Regions from separate parts of the Planococcus sp. RAB007_Raresut genome, predicted to be linked through region 3. Evidence: a T-box and tRNA genes for the amino acid it is inferred to sense, from the RefSeq annotation. Region 3 holds a T-box; the other regions hold tRNA genes.

Region 1 (4,202 bases), on a different contig from region 3:
GGAAAAGAATGAACTGGTCGTAAGGATTCGTGAGGAACAAGATCGCCGCGTTGTGCGTATCAAGCTTTTGAAAGAAGGCGAGCGCATCATCGAAGAAGTGATTGAGAAACGCCAGGATTATTTACAGAACGTCCTGACTGAATTCAGCGAAGAAGAAGTGGAGCAATTTTCATTCTTATTGGAGAAATTGCACACGAACATGAAATAGGGGCGGAAACATGCAAGCGAATGCGCCAATCGGAGTAATCGATTCAGGAGTCGGCGGCTTGACTGTCGCGAAAGAAATCATGCGGCTTTTGCCGAACGAGCAAGTGCTGTACATCGGAGACAATGCAAGGTGTCCGTATGGGCCTCGTCCACAAGCGGAAGTCAGAAAATATACTTGGCAAATGGCGCGTGCGCTAATGGATAAGAATATCAAGCTGCTGGTCATCGCGTGTAATACGGCGACCGCTGCAACGCTTGATTCGTTGCAGAAAAAATTGCCGATTCCGGTCATCGGTGTCATTTTTCCAGGTGCACGGGCAGCGATGAAAGTTTCGGCCACGAAAGAAATCGCTGTGCTTGGCACAATCGGCACAGTAAAAAGCGGCGCATACGAAAATGCTTTAAAATCGTTGATGTCGTCATGCCATATCGTCCAGCTGGCATGCCCTAAATTTGTGCCATTGGTGGAAAGTGATGAGTACGAAGGTGAATTTGCCAGAAAAATGGTAAGGGAGACGCTTGCACAATTGGACCGCAAGCATTTTGATACCGCCATACTGGGCTGCACGCATTATCCGCTTTTGCAGGAATTCATCCAGGAGAAGTTCGGACCATCTGTGACGGTATTGTCATCCGCTTCTGAAACCGCCAAGGATGTAGAAAATCACCTGCGTTTTCAGGGCATGCTGGCTCCAGCTGGTAAACGGCGAGTGCATAAATTCTACACATCAGGTTCCACTTCGATTTTTGAAACGATCATCAAAAAATGGCTGGAGATTGAAAAACCGGTCATTCACTCAATTAAATTCTCTCAAACCTGATGGCGCTGCTGTCAGGTTTTTGTCGGTCCCTATAAAATATGGTACGCTAATCGAGTAAATATAAGGAGGATATCCATGACAAGAGCAGATGAAAGAAAAGCGGATGAATTGCGTCCGGTCAATATGCAGGCAGAATATCTGATCCACCCGGAAGGATCCGTATTGATTACGGTGGGGCAGACGAAGGTGATCTGTACAGCGACAATAGAAGAAAAAGTTCCAGGTTTCCTGCGCGGGCAAGGGAAAGGCTGGATTACAGCTGAGTATGCCATGCTGCCGCGTGCGACAGGCAGCCGTAATCGCCGTGAAGCGTCAGCGGGTAAAATTGGCGGCCGTACGATGGAAATCCAACGTTTGATCGGCCGTGCATTGCGTGCTGTCGTGGATCTTGAAAAACTGGGCGAACGCACCTTGTGGCTTGATTGCGATGTCATTCAGGCAGACGGCGGCACGCGGACAGCTTCTATCACGGGAGCATACGTGGCGATGGTCATGGCCATCAGCAAACTTGATCTGACGGCTTTCCCTGTAACGGATTTTCTGGCAGCCACAAGTGTCGGCATCACAAAAGAGAATGGCGCTATCCTTGATTTGGATTACAGCGAAGATTCAACAGCAGAAGTTGATATGAACCTGGTAATGACCGGCAAAGGCCATTTTGTCGAGCTGCAGGGAACGGGTGAAGAATCCACCTTTACACGTGCTCAATTAAATGAAATGCTGGATCTCGGTGAAGCCGGAATCCGTCAATTAATTGAAAAGCAGAAAGAAATTTTAGGTGAAACCGCACTCCGGATCGGAGAAGAAACGAGGTCGGAATTATGAAAGAGATAATCATTGCGACGAAAAACAAGGGCAAGGCCAAGGATTTCGAACAATTGCTTGAACCAATGGGCTATAAAGTACTGACTTTGCATGATGTGGCTCCGCACATGGATGTCGAAGAAACCGGCGAGACCTTCGAAGCGAATGCTATCCTGAAAGCGGAAGCGATTGCCCAGGAACTGCAGGCGACCGTAATCGCTGATGACAGCGGTCTGGAAATCGATGCGCTTGACGGCGAACCGGGTGTCTATTCTGCCCGCTATTCAGGCGATGAAAGAAACGATGAATCCAATATTGATAAAGTTTTGCAGAAAATGGTCCAGGTACCGGATGACGAAAAGACAGCGCGTTTCCGCTGTGTTTTAGCTTTGGCATCCCCAGGCCAGGAAACTCTTCTTTTTGAAGGAACCTGTGAAGGTTTGATCATTGATGAGAGAAAAGGCGAAAACGGATTCGGGTATGATCCGATCTTTTATGTGCCTGCTCTTGAAAAAACGATGGCCGAAATGAAACCTTCTGAAAAAGCATCAGTTTCCCACCGTGGAAATGCTATTCGTGAACTAGGGAAAGCAATGCCTGGCTTGTCCGGCAACTGAGCTGCCATCGATTTTAACGATTTTGAAATGTTTTTTTAAAATAGCGTTGACATTTTCATAAAAGATTTCTATAATTAAAATTGTCTTTCGAAATAGAATGCAAAACAAGCTGTTCATCAGTTAAGTTTGCATTGAGCAGAAAGCCATGTCCCAGTAGCTCAGCTGGATAGAGCAACGCCCTTCTAAGGCGTCGGTCGGGCGTTCGAATCGCTCCTGGGACGTACAGTCTGATTATAGACATCCTAATGAAAAGGAAAAAAGCCCGAAATCGTTGAAGTCCAACGGTTTCGGGCTTTTTTCTGTTTGCGTCGAATCCCGGAGTGTAAATGGTTATAATGGTTAATAGATATCAATTTCAAATCAGTATATAAATTAATTAAAACTACTCAAGTAAATCTGTGAGGGGGCCAACCTTGAAAACTTTATCCTATACATTAGTGGACGTATTTACTGATATTCCTTTTGGCGGTAATCAACTGGCAGTGGTCGAGGGTAGAACCGATCTATCAACTGAAACGATGCAGAAGATTGCCAGGGAGCTGAATCTTTCCGAAACAGTTTTTATTTATCCGCCGCATAAAAGTACGAATACGAGAAAGTTGAGGATCTTCACGCCGCAAATGGAATTGCCAATGGCTGGCCACCCGACAATCGGAGCTGCTTATGTTTTAGCTTCTAATGGTCTAGTGCCGACTACAGACGGTTGGAATGAGTTTGTCTTTGAGGAAGAAGTCGGCGAAATACGGGTTGCGGTTCTGAAAGAGCAGGGGCGAGTCGTGAAAGTTGAAATGAAGCAGCCAATGCCTTCTTTCGATGAAAGTTTCGGCAATAGAGAACTGGCAGCTGACCTTCTTTCTTTAACTGATGCGGACCTCGTTTCAGATCTTCCTATACAAATGGTATCCTCAGGGGTCCCTTTTCTGTTTGTCCCGATCCGTTCTCTCGAAGCTATTCGCAGAATCCAATTCCGACTCGATGTTTGGGAGCAGCATTTCAAAGGCCAACCGAACTATCAGCATATCTTTGCTTTTAGTTCAGAAACGGAAAACAAAGAATCCTCGGTTCATGGAAGGATGTTCGCTCCGGCAATGGGGATTTCGGAAGATCCCGCCACCGGTGCTGCAAGTGGCCCAATGGGTGCTTATTTAGTTAAACATCGAGTTTTGCCGATTGCTGAAAATGGCATTTATACGATTACAAGTGAACAAGGATTTGAAATGGGGCGTCCAAGTTTCATCAATATCACTATCAATGGAACTGCGGAAGATATAGAAGAAGTGAAAATCGGCGGCAACTCGGTCACATTTGGCAAAGGCGAGCTGTTCATCTAAGAGCATAGGATTATCGTTAAATCTTAAGTTCATGGATATTTTGTGAAGCGGCTGAATAAAGTGAAAATATTTTCTACGAAACTCTTCCAATCGCACAGCCGGATTTGCTAAACTGTTCTGAGGTAATAGATGAATAACAGAAAGTAGGATGAACTGGAAATTGCTGACGAAACTGCCGGTTAAAATATTTTTTGCTGCTTTAGTATTGCTTGTTGGATTCAGCGGAACTGCCGCTTATGATATATGGACTTACGCACAAACTTCCGAGCTCGTGAAGGCGGACGCAGCCATCGTTTTGGGAACTGCAGTATGGGGAGATGAACCATCACCCGTGCTTCGTGAACGCATCAACCATTCCATTTGGCTGTATGAAAATGATTACGTCGATAAAATCATCTTTACCGGCGGCAAGACCAATGGTT
Region 2 (4,202 bases), on a different contig from region 3:
CATGGCTTTCTTGATGCCGAATTTATCATTCAGGACTTTAGAGATACCAGACAAGCCGTTTGTAGTGCACGATGCGTTCGAAACGACATGGTGCTCTTCAGGGTTGTACGAATCTTCGTTGACGCCCATAACTAGCATTTTCATGCCGTTTTTACCAGGCGCTGAAAGGATAACTTTCTTAGCTCCAGCTTCGATGTGTTTTGAAGCTTTTTCTTCAGTCGTGAAGATTCCTGTCGACTCCAGTACGATGTCGATTCCAAGATCTTTCCAAGGTAATTGCGCTGGATCTTTTTCAGAGAAGACTTTAATTTCTTTGCCGTTGACAACAATATTTTCGCCGCTTGCTGAAACTTCTGCATCCAAGGTACCGTGGATCGAATCGTATTTCAATAGATGAGCAAGCATTGCTGCATCTGTTAAATCATTTACTGCAACTACTTCCACTTCAGGGTTTGCCAATGCTTCACGGAATACTATACGTCCAATGCGGCCAAAGCCGTTAATCGCCATTTTTAAAGTCATATTATTTTCCTCCTAAGTTTTCTATAAGGTTAAGAATTTCTGTTGCGGCACCTTCATCAGTCACAAGTACTGACCGTTCAGGTGCATTTTTGAAATATGAAATTATCGCTTTCGCTTTCGAGTGCCCGCCAGCTACTGCAATAATCGCAGGGGCTTTTTGCACTTGTTCCAATTGGATTCCCGCTGAACGGATGCGGTAAACAACATTGCCATCTGCATCGAAGTAATACCCGAATGCCTCGCTGACAGCGCCGCCTTCCGTGATCATCTGAACTTCTTCAGCAGTCGACTGCCGCCTTAGCGCCATTTCTTCGGCATTGCCGATTCCATGGACAACAAGATCCGTTTGTTCATAAAGGTCCATCATTTCCTTGATAAGCGGTTCTTTCATCATCATGGCATAAGCTTCTTCACTTAGATGATCCGGCAAATAAAGCGTTTTAAATGAACCACCGGTTTTTTCAGCAAAAGCTGAAGCAATCGTATTCGCCTGATGCAGAACATCTTCACCCAGGCCACCGCGCGCAGCAATGAATTGCAAAGGGGGATAGGCTTTATCGCCTTTCAATTCTTTGGCGATTGCCGCCATCGTGCTGCCTCCGGTCACGGCAACTTTGGTTTCACCGATGAAATTCGCTTCCAGAAGACGAGCAGCTTCTTTACCGATCCCTTTTTTAACTGTGACTGCTTTGTCAGAATCCAAAGGAACTACAATGACATCCGATATTTTCAAATGCTTTTTCAATCTTTCTGCAAGATCTGCAATCCCAGTCAGCTTTTGCATAAAGGATTTTAAAGAATCGAGAACTTCCTCGCCTTGCCTGGTAATCACCATGCCGGCGGATTTCATCTCGATCAATTGCTGTTCCCGCAGAAGATCCGTTTCTTTTCGGATATCGCGTTCCGTCATTCCGGAAAATTCACTCAAGGTTCTCCTGCCAATCGGCTGTTCCTGATTGATTGTCTGCAGGATTTGATAACGTTTTTTCAGGAGCACGGACATTTCCGGCAACAGTTTATTCTGTGCTGAAGATAAAGCATCCATAGATTCACTCCATTCCAGCTGGACGAAATTTATCCCACTAGGTAATTTTCTGTCCCACTAAATTCATTCTACCTAATAGTAATTCTGATTGCAACAAAAAAGAAGCGTCAGTAATTCAACGCTTCCAGAATTTCGGCATACCCGATATTGCCATAGATCAATACTTTGTCATCTTCTTCAAGTACCGGAATCATCAGCATGTATTTTTCATGCAGCCGGTCATCCTCTTCTATATTCACTTCCTTGAACTCCACCGGAAAATCTTCTTGTATCAGTTTAAGCATTAGTTTCGCTTCTTCACATAATGGACAATTAGGACGGGTATAAAGTGTCAGCATGGCCAGCCTTCTTTCTTTAAAGAAATTATTATCTCAGCAAATTAAAAATCAGTTAAAATAATCACTACGGATCAATCAACAGGGAAAATTTTATGAGTTTTCTTATATATATAAGAAAACCCGCTCCGCCAAATACTGGCAAGCGGGTCTCATCATATGCCCTCGGAGGGGATCGAACCCCCATTACAAGAATCGGAATCTTGGGTGTTATCCATTACACTACGAGGGCGAATCGTCATTAGCGACTTTACCAGTATACAAAATATGGCGGCACTTATCAAGTTGATATTTTCAATTCGTTAGATTTGACCTTCATTGACCAAGATGTGTATGATAATAATACAGCTGAAATGTATTTCAGTGCTGAATGTTATCACTTACACAAGGAGGATTTTCTATGAATTTAATTCCAACAGTAATTGAACAGACGAGCCGAGGCGAGCGCGCTTACGACATTTACTCGCGTTTATTGAAAGACCGTGTCATCATGCTCGGCAGCGGCATCGACGATAATGTTGCAAACTCAATCGTTGCACAGCTTCTGTTTTTAGAAGCCGAAGATCCTGATAAAGATATTTCCATCTATATTAACAGCCCGGGCGGCAGCATTACAGCCGGTATGGCTATCTACGATACGATGCAATTCATCCGTCCAGATGTTCAAACGATCTGCATCGGTATGGCAGCGTCAATGGGCGCTTTCCTTCTTGCAGCAGGTACAAAAGGAAAACGCTATGCGCTTCCGAATGCTGAAGTTATGATTCACCAGCCACTTGGCGGTGCACAAGGCCAAGCAACTGAAATCGAGATTGCAGCAAAACGGATCTTGTTCCTGCGTGAAAAATTGAACCAGATTCTTGCTGACCGCACTGGCCAATCGCTTGATGTCATCTCAAAAGACACTGATCGCGATAACTTCATGACAGCTGAACGTGCTCTTGAATATGGTTTGATCGATCAGATCATCACTCGCAGCAAATTGCCTAATGAACATAAGAAAGAAGATATTTAATATTTAAAGCATGAAAGAACCCCGCAGCGAATGCTGCGGGGTTTTCTTATGCTTCTTTTTCGATTAGCGCAGCCAAAGCTTCAACCGCAGATTCTTCATCAGAACCGTCTGCTGAAATTTGTACTTCAGTGCCTTTGCTGATCGCCAGGCTCATAATGCCCATGATACTTTTAGCATTTACTTTCTTTCCCTCTTTTTCGAGGTAGACGTCTGAATTATATCTGTTTGCTTCCTGAACAAATAAAGCCGCCTGTCTGGCTTGTAAACCTGATTTCAATTGTACACTCACTTGTTTCTCAACCATGCATATCCTCCTCAGAAAATTGACTGTACTGTAATATGATTCTATTGATTTATATGAAAGAACTGCGGCAGTTAACCGCCGATCGTTTCGCCTTTTCTCAATGATTCAGCGATTTCGTCAATCTTCCGAAGTCGGTGATTGACACCGGATTTGCTGACTTTCCCGGTTGATACCATTTCACCGAGCTCCTTCAGTGTAACATCCTGATACTCGACGCGCAGCCTGGCAATTTCACGCAAACGCTCCGGCAGCTGTTCCACGCCAATAACCGAATCGATAAAGCGAATATTTTCCACTTGGCGAAGAGCCGCGTCGATGGTTTTATTGAGATTGGCGGTTTCACAATTGACCAATCGGTTGACGCTGTTCCGCATATCCCTGATAATCCGAACATCCTCGAATTTCAATAAAGCTGAATGCGCACCGGCAATGCTGAGGAAATCAGAGATTTTTTCAGCTTCTTTCAAATAAGTGACAAAGCCTTTTTTCCGTTCGATCGTCTTACTGTTCAAATGGAAAAAGTTCATCAATTCTGTGAGGGAATCCGCATGATCTCGGTCAGATGAGTATATTTCAAGATGATAGGATGAAGTTTCCGGGTTATTGACAGAACCTCCAGCCAAAAAAGCACCGCGCAAATATGCACGTTTACAGCAATTTTTCTCGATCAGCTTCTTATCAATTTCCTGCTGGGACTGAAAACCTTCAGTGATGATCAATAGGTCTTCTAGGATATGTTTGGAACCATCCCGGATCCGGCAAATATAAACGTTATTCTTTTTGAGTCGCATCTTTTTCCGCACCAGCAACTCCACTGGATACGGCGGATAGAAGCGTTTTAAAAGTGTGTAGATCCGGCGGGCAATCGCGGCATTCTCTGTCTGTATATCCACGCTCAATTGCCTGCTCGAAAACGACAGCGTGCCATTCATCCGTATCAATGCCGATAACTCGGCCTTGCCACAGCATTCATCCACTTCA
Region 3 (4,202 bases):
CATCATCTTCCAATACTTTCACGTGGCTATAGTATTTATTGAAATCCTGTGCCAGTTCGATTGCGTATCTTGCAATAACGGAAGGTTCGCTTTGCTCAAAGCTTTTCAAAATCACCTCCGGAAATGCCATCAAATCCTTGATGACTTCCCAACTGTAGCTGTCGTCCAGTCCAACAGCCTTAATCTCATCCACCGAAATTCCTGATTTCCGCAAAATCGAGCAGGCTCTGGCGTGGGTGTACTGGACGTAAGGTCCCGTTGCACCTTCAAAACGCAGCATTGCCTCCAGTGAAAACTCGACGTTATTCTGCCGCTCCGTTTTCAAATCGTGGAAAATCACTGCACCGACGCCCACCATTTGTGCGGTTTCCGTTTTATTCGCCAGTGCCGGATTCCGCTCTTCGATATTTTTTTCCGCCAGCTGGATTACGTCTTTTAACACCTGATCCAATAAAACCACTTTCCCTTTACGGGTCGACATCTTTTTCCCGTCTTTCAATATGAATCCGAACGGAATGTGTTCCATATCATCCGACCAGTCATATCCCATCTTTTTCAGCACCAATTTCAATTGCCTGAAATGCAGCGTCTGTTCTTGCCCAACCACGTAAAGCGATTTTGCAAAGTGATAATTCACTTTTCTGTATAAAGCGGCCGTCAGATCCCGTGTGCCGTAAAGCGTTGCGCCGTCACTTTTCCTGATCAGAAACGGCGGCAGCCCTTCTTCAGTCAAATCCACCACTTCCGCGCCTTGGGACTCCGTAAGCAAATCTTTCGACCTCAGCAATTCGATAGTCGCAGCCATCTTATCGTTATAAAAGGCTTCACCGGCATACGAGTCGAAATCCACTTCCAGCAGTTCATAAATTTTGCTGAATTCCTTCAGCGATTCATCTTTAAACCATGTCCATAATTCTTCCGCTTCCACGTCGCCATTCTCCAGTTGCCAAAACCACTTTCTGGCCTCGTCTTCCAGGCCAGGGTCACCTTCAGCTTCCTCATGGAATTTAATATACAGCGACAATAATTCCGGTATCGGATTTTCCTTCACCGCCGCTTCATCGCCCCATTTTTTATATGCGACGATCAATTTTCCGAACTGCGTGCCCCAGTCTCCCAGATGATTGATCCCCACTGCTTTATATCCAACCTTTTCAACGATTTTCGCCAATGAATTCCCGATCACCGTCGACCTCAGATGTCCCATCGAAAAAGGTTTTGCAATATTGGGGGATGAAAAGTCGATGGTGATATTTTTGCCTTGACCGAGCCCGCTCCCGCCATATGCCGCCTTTTCTTCCACGATCGTTTGCAGCAACTCTTTACTGACGGCTGATTTTTTCAAGAAGCAGTTTACATATGGTCCTGCAGCAACGACATCCTCGAACACAGGATGTTTTATCCGCTCCGCTAACTCCACTGCAATCAAATGCGGTGCCTTGCCTTGGATCTTCGCCAATGAAAAACAGGGAAACGCCAAATCACCCTGGCCATCAAACTTCGGTTTTTCAACTAAACCCATTATCTTCCCTAAATCCATTCCACCATCCAGATTTTTCTCGATTTCCTCTGCAAACAATTTGTTATAATCCATCGTTCCACTCCTCCTGTTTCCCGGTAAAAAAGAAAAAACCCCGTCTCTAATATGAATTAGAGACGGGGTTCCCGCGGTACCACTCTGATTGCCCGATCATCGGACCTGCTTAAAGCGGTAACGGCGCCAGCCGACCTGCCCTACTCGAGTTCAGGCGGTTTCTCAGATATGCGGTTCGGTATACTTCGGCCGCCAGGCTTCCACCATCCCCGGCTCGCTTCGACACTCCATATACCTACTCTTATCTTCCCAGAATTTAATGTATTTTTGTTATCTTACCGATTTCCATAATTTGTGTCAATGCTTGATTCGACTTTTTCATATTTAAGGAGAAATGGCAGGCCTGTTGAAACCAGGGCAATCACAGCCACAATCGGCAACATGACTCTTCCCAGCTCCAGATTCTGCATAAAAATCGAAATATAAATCACAGGCACCAGCAGCAATAAAACCGCCAATAGCCGAGAGGCACTGGCTACTTTATGCACTGTACCGCATTTCCGGCAACTAACCGGCCGAAAAGCGAGCCATAACGATTGATAAAGCTGGTTCCATTTGAAAGCTTGCTTACAGTTTTCGCATCTCTGCATTCTTCCGGCTCCTTCTAGCTAAAAAACGATCTTTTATTCGCGTAAATTTTTGCCTCTTTCGTACATCGCCTGCATATTTTCCTCAGGCACCAAGGCGCCGCCGGTAGACCAGGCAATGTGTACAGCCTTATCTGGATCCACACCGCGCGTGGACAGATATTCCTCTTGACTCAATTTAACCGGTCCGAGTAAAGATGAAGCTGCAGATGGCTCGACAAAAATGTCATCGCCATCGGCCAGAATTGCCAATAACCGGTATAGTTCTTCGTCTTCAAGTGTATAAATGCCGCTGATCAATTTTTCACTGATTGACGAAGCGAAACTCGATGGCCTGCCGACTGCAAGGCCGTCGCCTTCAGTCAAATTATCGATTCCGAAATCCTGGACGCAGACTTTTTCTTTCTGCCCCGTCATCAAACCGATCAGGACAGACGGCGAATGCGTCGGTTCCACAAAGAAGCAATGGACGGCATCGCCATAAATCTGTTTGAGCCCGAACGTGATGCCGCCCGGCGACCCGCCAACACCGCATGGCAAATAAACGACCAGAGGATGTTCCGCATCAATAGTCATATCCAGATCATCCAATTGTTTTTTCAGGCGGAAAGCTGCAGTGCTGTAGCCAAGAAACAGATGCTTCGAATTTTCATCATCGACAAAATAAGCCATTGGGTTCTCTTTGGTCTGTTGACGTCCCTCCAGAATGGCTTCACCGAAATCGCCTTCAAATTCATGGACGATGGCGCCTTTAGCGCGCAGCAAGTCCTTCTTCCACGCTTTTGCATCAGCCGACATATAGACGGAAACGGAAAAGCCGAGCTCCGCACTGATAATACCGATGCTTAGTCCCAAATTGCCTGTCGAACCCACGCCGATTGAATATTGGCCGAAGAAATCCTTGAACTCCTTGGATGCAAACTTGCTGTAATCATCGCCATCAGTGATCATGCCACTCTCCAGCGCCAATTGCTCCGCATGATGCAGCACTTCATAAAAGCCGCCGCGCGCTTTGATCGATCCCGCGACCGCGAGTTCATTGTCACATTTCAGGAACAGTCTGCCGGGAATTTTTGTGCTGTAAGTGGTTTCTAAAATGTCTTTAGTTGAGGAAATTTCTTTCAATGGTGACTCGATGATTCCTCCAGCTTCTGCCGTTTCAGGAAACGCTATCGCCAAAAAAGGCGCAAAGCGCTGCCATAGCTCCTCCGCTCCTTGCATATCCTCTTTCGTTACCGCCAGTTGTCCGAGATCCGAAGTCTTCGTTTCATTCGGATTCAGCCATAACACCGGCCGAAAATCCATCACGTCGGATAATAAAGGGTACTTCTGCTGCCAATCGTTGAGTTGCTGTTGCGTAACTGCCATTGGAATCATCCTTTCTGCTGAGTGACTGCTTCTCTCCTCATCATACATGAAATAGTTGATGATTTCAGTTTCTGATCTGAATGCATTTCGGGGAATCCATATTTAGATTTAAAATGCAGCTTGCCCCATCTTTAACTCTCTGTATAGTTCAACATTTCCCGATGCCCTTACCCCATTCCTCAAAACCAATGTATCCTCCAGGCCGATTCGCACTCCGTAATCTTGGGACAGGGCATTATCAATTACCCCCCATGTATTTATCCCTTCTCCCTGATGCACCTGTTCCAATGAATGATTATGCTCGGCTATAATATCGCTGATCTGGTTAGCTTGGCGAATTGCTTCCTCTTCTTCTTCGAAGAACATCTCAATCAGAACTCGTTCACAAAACAGGTCCAGCTTATGCTTCACAAAAATTTCGGCGTCGTTGAGATTCCATATCCCCGCTTCCGGTTTAATCCCTTTATTCTTCAGCAAATTCCAAAGTTCTACGCTTCCAGGCTCTGAGAGATTCACTGAAGTATAATCCGGCCGGAATTCCCATTCTCTGATATTCCGGTATCGCCTCTCCGGAGTCATCCCGTTGAACAAATTCGAACTTAAGCCGATTTTTATATCCGGAAAGCGCTGCCTTAAAATCCGCATTTGCGGTG

The links. A T-box is a leader RNA that pairs with one kind of tRNA and senses whether it is charged. The one in region 3 lies ahead of argS (arginine--tRNA ligase), so its partner is inferred to be a tRNA-Arg.
Region 1: it encodes a tRNA-Arg, which carries the amino acid that the T-box ahead of argS (arginine--tRNA ligase) is inferred to sense. The anticodon was not compared.
Region 2: it encodes a tRNA-Arg, which carries the amino acid that the T-box ahead of argS (arginine--tRNA ligase) is inferred to sense. The anticodon was not compared.

The regions. Positions count from the first base shown of each region.
Region 1 covers NZ_JBXYIF010000003.1:161,620-165,821, forward strand. The annotation lists gene AC2Q9J_RS07405 (MarR family winged helix-turn-helix transcriptional regulator) at 1-208, shown strand, start outside; gene racE (glutamate racemase) at 219-1,028, shown strand; gene rph (ribonuclease PH) at 1,104-1,853, shown strand; gene AC2Q9J_RS07420 (XTP/dITP diphosphatase) at 1,850-2,449, shown strand; tRNA gene AC2Q9J_RS07425 (tRNA-Arg) at 2,597-2,670, shown strand; gene AC2Q9J_RS07430 (PhzF family phenazine biosynthesis protein) at 2,863-3,780, shown strand; gene AC2Q9J_RS07435 (YdcF family protein) at 3,929-4,202, shown strand, end outside.
Region 2 covers NZ_JBXYIF010000007.1:121,339-125,540, forward strand. The annotation lists gene gap (type I glyceraldehyde-3-phosphate dehydrogenase) at 1-522, opposite strand, end outside; gene AC2Q9J_RS15270 (sugar-binding transcriptional regulator) at 524-1,567, opposite strand; gene AC2Q9J_RS15275 (glutaredoxin family protein) at 1,675-1,905, opposite strand; tRNA gene AC2Q9J_RS15280 (tRNA-Arg) at 2,063-2,134, opposite strand; gene clpP (ATP-dependent Clp endopeptidase proteolytic subunit ClpP) at 2,303-2,917, shown strand; gene AC2Q9J_RS15290 (HPr family phosphocarrier protein) at 2,964-3,221, opposite strand; gene whiA (DNA-binding protein WhiA) at 3,293-4,202, opposite strand, start outside.
Region 3 covers NZ_JBXYIF010000001.1:362,526-366,727, forward strand. The annotation lists gene argS (arginine--tRNA ligase) at 1-1,594, opposite strand, end outside; T-box leader at 1,650-1,854, opposite strand; gene AC2Q9J_RS01770 (TIGR04104 family putative zinc finger protein) at 1,870-2,184, opposite strand; gene dsdA (D-serine ammonia-lyase) at 2,218-3,549, opposite strand; gene AC2Q9J_RS01780 (3-keto-5-aminohexanoate cleavage protein) at 3,658-4,202, opposite strand, start outside.